DNA from 2 places in the Streptomyces sp. JH34 genome. Region 1 is predicted to be linked to the other one. Evidence: riboswitches for the same ligand, from Rfam matches in the RefSeq annotation. Region 1 holds a riboswitch; the other holds the start of a gene.
What was found. A riboswitch is a leader RNA that binds a small molecule or an ion and turns the genes downstream of it on or off. The one in region 1 is predicted to bind glycine.
Positions count from the first base shown of each region.

Region 2: it holds a riboswitch for glycine, as region 1 does, so the genes downstream of both, gcvP (aminomethyl-transferring glycine dehydrogenase) here and gcvT (glycine cleavage system aminomethyltransferase GcvT) in region 1, are expected to answer to the same signal.

Region 1 covers NZ_JAJSOO010000001.1:2,193,364-2,195,745, forward strand. The annotation lists gene LWJ43_RS09445 (AAA family ATPase) at 157-846, opposite strand; glycine riboswitch at 1,020-1,117, shown strand; gene gcvT (glycine cleavage system aminomethyltransferase GcvT) at 1,285-2,382, shown strand, end outside.
Region 2 covers NZ_JAJSOO010000001.1:6,377,402-6,379,783, forward strand. The annotation lists gene LWJ43_RS28695 (DNA polymerase IV) at 1-121, shown strand, start outside; gene LWJ43_RS28700 (PRC-barrel domain-containing protein) at 43-414, opposite strand; glycine riboswitch at 548-643, shown strand; gene gcvP (aminomethyl-transferring glycine dehydrogenase) at 836-2,382, shown strand, end outside.

The DNA of each region.
Region 1 (2,382 bases):
CCGGCTCGCGCCGCTGGTGCGGTGCCGCAGGCGGGAGCCGTGACGGGACCCGAGGGGCCGTCCAGATTCCGGACGGCCCACCGGAGGGGCGCGAACTGTGCGTGTGCGAACGGTGACACCAGTGGCCACGCGTCCGGCACCCCCTCCGGGCCAGGTCTAGGCCGGAGGGGCCGGCGGCTCCGCGAACGAGATCAGGACGATCGCCGCCGCCGTCTCCCGGTCGAGCAGCACCGCCGAGGCGCATCCCGGTGGCAGCAGCCCGCTCTCGGTGTCGCGCAGCAGCCGGCCGACCGCCCGCCGGTGCCGGGCGAAGGCGTAGCCGGACACCCCACGGCCACGCTCCCGCTGCCCCTGTCTTGCGACCTGGGGGGTGACGTCGAGCAGCACGAGGTGGAGGGCACTGCCCCTGCGCCGGGCCTCACGCGCCAGCCAGCGCCGCACCCAGGCCTGCGTGCCGCAGTCGTGCACGACGACCGGTCCGCCCGAGCGCAGGGTGCGCAACAGCCCCGCGTAGTGCGCGGCGCGCACCAGGGGACGGTAGAGGGCGTACGGGAGTAAGGCGGGCAGGGCCGCCTCCCAGCGGTCCCTGGTGTCCTGGGAGTCGATCGCGTGCTCCCGGGCCGTGCGCCGGATCAGCGTGGACTTCCCGCTGCCGGGCAGCCCGGAGACCACCACCACGTCCCCCGGCGCGAAGTCCAGGCCGCGCGGTCCCGGACCGCCCACGCCCCGCAGATCACGCACCACCGGCGCCTGCCCGTCCGACAGCTCCCGCGCGGGCACGCCGGACTGCTGGGGCATCGCACCGCTCGCCGCCCCCGCGGTGGTCGCGTAGCGCTGCAACGTCATCGCCTTCCCCCTGCCGAGTCACCCACTGACCTGCCCAAGAAGTGTAAAGAAAAGGTAATGCGGCACAACCGCTTCCGGCCGCACGTGTCGGGATCGGTACCCGTGCGGACCGGAACGCCCCACTCTCCCGCAATGCGTGCGATGATGACCCCGCCAACTGCATACCGGCCGTTTGAATCCGCGCGGGAGAGTCCCGGTCACCGTGTGCGCCGGGCGCCGAAGGAGCAAGTTCCTCCCTTGAATCTCTCAGGCCCCGTACCGCGTGGATGAGGCAGATCTGAAAAGCGGGCCGCTGCGCGGTCCCACCCAAGGTGCAAGCCGACCCTGACGGGGACGAATCCGTCAGGACCCTTTCAGGGGCTCTCGGCGAACCTCTCAGGTTCCGATGACAGATGGGGAGGGAACAACCCCCTGTCGTCATGCCCTGGAGCCATGTCCATGAGCACTGCCCCCCGTCTCACCGCCCTGGATGCCCTGCATCGGTCCCTGGGCGCGACCATGACCGACTTCGCCGGCTGGGACATGCCGCTGCGGTACGCCAGCGAGCGCGACGAGCACAACGCCGTGCGTACCCGGGCCGGACTGTTCGACCTGTCGCACATGGGCGAGATCGCCGTCACCGGCCCGCAGGCGGCCGCCTTCCTCAACTACGCGCTGGTCGGCAACATCGCCACCGTCGGCGAGGGCAGGGCCCGCTACACGATGATCGTCGCGGAGGACGGCGGGATCCTGGACGACCTGATCGTCTACCGCCTGGCCGGCACCGAGTTCATGGTCGTCGCCAACGCGGGCAACGCCCAGCTGGTCCTGGACACCCTGACCGCACGCGCCGAGGGCTTCGACGCCGAGGTGCGGGACGACCGCGACGCGTACGCGCTGCTCGCCGTCCAGGGCCCGGACTCGCCCGCCGTGCTCAAGGCGGTCACGGACGCCGACCTGGACGGACTGAAGTACTACGCCGGGCTCCCCGGGACGGTCGCCGGCGTCCCCGCGCTCATCGCCCGGACCGGCTACACGGGTGAGGACGGCTTCGAGCTCTTCGTGGCCCCCGAGCACGCCGAGCAGCTGTGGAAGGCCCTGACGGAGGCCGGCGCGCCGTACGGCCTGATCCCGTGCGGGCTCTCCTGCCGTGACACGCTCCGCCTGGAGGCGGGCATGCCGCTCTACGGGCACGAGCTGACCACCGCGCTGACGCCCTTCGACGCGGGTCTGGGGCGAGTCGTGAAGTTCGAGAAGGAGGGCGACTTCGTCGGCCGCGAGGCGCTGTCCGCCGCCGCGGACCGCGCGGAGGCCGCCCCGCCGCGCAAGCTCGTCGGCCTGATCGCCGAGGGCCGCCGGGTGCCGCGCGCCGGTTACCCCGTCGTGGCCGACGGGAAGGTCGTCGGCGAGGTCACCTCGGGTGCCCCGTCGCCCACCCTGGGCAAGCCGATCGCCATGGCCTACGTGGACGCGGCGCACGCCGCGCCCGGCACCGAGGGTGTCGGCGTCGACATCCGGGGCACGCACGAGCCGTACGAGGTCGTGGCGCTGCCCTTC
Region 2 (2,382 bases), 4.2 Mb from region 1:
GCGGCCCGCCGACCCACTGCCCCTGGTGCGCGACCCGGAGGACTACTCCTCCTGGCCCGCCAGCCTGCCGAAGTCCCTGTCGGGACCCGCTTCGGCGGAGGGGGAGGAGTCCAGCCCGTAATGGCGGTAGAGCTGCAGTTCCTGCTCGGGGGACAGGTGGCGGCCCACGCCGAAGTCGGGCGCGTCCTTGATCAGGGTCCGGTCGAAGGGGATCAGAAGCGCGCCGTCGACGAATTCGCTCGGCTCCAGCGGGACGAACGCGTCCCTGGTGAAGAGGCCGGTCCGTACGGCGGCCCACTCGGGCACCCCGGTGGCGTCGTCGAGGTAGACCTCGTCCACCGTTCCGATCTTGGCACCTTGACGGTCGAAGGCCTTGCGGCCGATCAGGCTGCGCGGATCGATGTCGGTCTGCACGGTGCCTCCCACTGGTCACGACTGCATCGGGTGGTCGCGGCTGCTCCACAGGCTCTACGAAAGGCCACATCGTGGCCGTCGGCCACTCGAGACGGCCCGCGCCGACCCCGCTGGTAGGCTGGAACACGGCTGCTGACCCTGTGCGGGAGAGTCCTCCGGAGCGATCCGGGGGCGCCGAAGGAGCAACTCCTCCCCGGAATCTCTCAGGCCCCCGTACCGCACGGACGAGGTCACTCTGGAAAGCAGGACGGAATCCGTGCGGCACGTGCCGTGCTGGTCCCGCCCTCACCGACGGTGAAAACCGGCACGCCCCACGGCGCGCCGGTGAAGCTCTCAGGTCGAGATGACAGAGGGGGAGGCCGTTCGGGCAGCCACGCCGTGGCGCCCCTCGCAGGTCGTGGCAGACCAGGAGGCCTCCATCATGACCCCCCGTCGCACTCCGCTCTCCCAGCTGGAGCAGGGCATTCCGTTCGAGCAGCGCCACATCGGGCCCGATGCCGGGGCGCAGGCGAAGATGCTCGCCCAGGTCGGCTACGGCTCCCTCGACGAGCTCACCGCCGCCGCGGTTCCCGACGTGATCAAGAGCGCCGAGGCCCTGAACCTCCCCGAGGCGCGTACCGAGGCCGAGGTCCTGGCCGAGCTGCGCAGCCTCGCCGACCGCAACCAGGTGCTCGCACCGATGATCGGTCTCGGCTACTACGGCACCTTCACCCCGCCGGTGATCCTGCGCAACGTCATGGAGAACCCCGCCTGGTACACGGCGTACACGCCGTACCAGCCGGAGATCTCCCAGGGCCGCCTCGAGGCCCTCCTGAACTTCCAGACGATGGTCGCCGACCTCACCGGGCTGCCGACCTCGGGTGCCTCACTCCTCGACGAGGGCACGGCTGCCGCCGAGGCCATGGCCCTGGCACGACGGGTCGGCAAGGTGAAGGACGGCGTCTTCCTGGTCGACGCCGACACGCTGCCGCAGACCGTCGCGGTCATCGAGACCCGCGCCGAGCCGACCGGTGTCGAGGTCGTCGTCGCCGACCTCTCCGACGGCATCCCCACGGAGATCGCCGAGCGCGGCGTCTTCGGTGTGCTGCTCCAGTACCCGGGCGCCTCCGGTGCCGTGCGCGACATCAAGCCCGTCATCGAGCAGGCGCACGAGCTGGGCGCGATCGTGTCCGTCGCCGCCGACCTGCTGGCTCTGACCCTGCTCACCTCCCCGGGGGAACTGGGCGCGGACATCGCCGTGGGCACCACGCAGCGATTCGGTGTCCCCATGGGCTTCGGCGGGCCGCACGCCGGCTTCATGGCCGTACGGGAGAAGTTCGCCCGCAGCCTTCCCGGCCGCCTCGTCGGCGTGTCCGTCGACGCGGACGGTGACAAGGCCTACCGGCTGGCACTGCAGACCCGCGAGCAGCACATCCGCCGTGAGAAGGCGACCAGCAACATCTGCACCGCGCAGGTGCTGCTCGCCGTCATGGCCGGCATGTACGCGGTGTACCACGGCCCCGACGGGCTGCGGACGATCGCCCGGCGCACCCACCGGTTCGCCGCCATCCTGGCCGAGGGGCTGCGGGCCGCCGGGACCGAGGTCGTGCACGACGCGTACTTCGACACCCTGACCGTCCGCGCGCCCGGTGCGGCCGCGGGTGTGGTGGCCGCCGCACGTGAGCGCGGGGTGAACCTGCGTCTGGTCGACGCCGACCACGTGTCCGTCGCGTGTGACGAGACCACCACCCGCACCCGGATCGCCGCCGTCTGGGCCGCCTTCGGAGCCGGTGGCGACGTCGAGGCGCTCGACGGCGCGACCGCCGACGCGCTGCCCGAGGGCCTGTTGCGCACCGACGCGGTCCTCACCCACCCGGTCTTCCACCAGCACCGCTCCGAGACGGCCATGCTGCGGTACCTGCGCAAGCTCGCCGACCGCGACTACGCGCTGGACCGCGGCATGATCCCCCTGGGCTCCTGCACCATGAA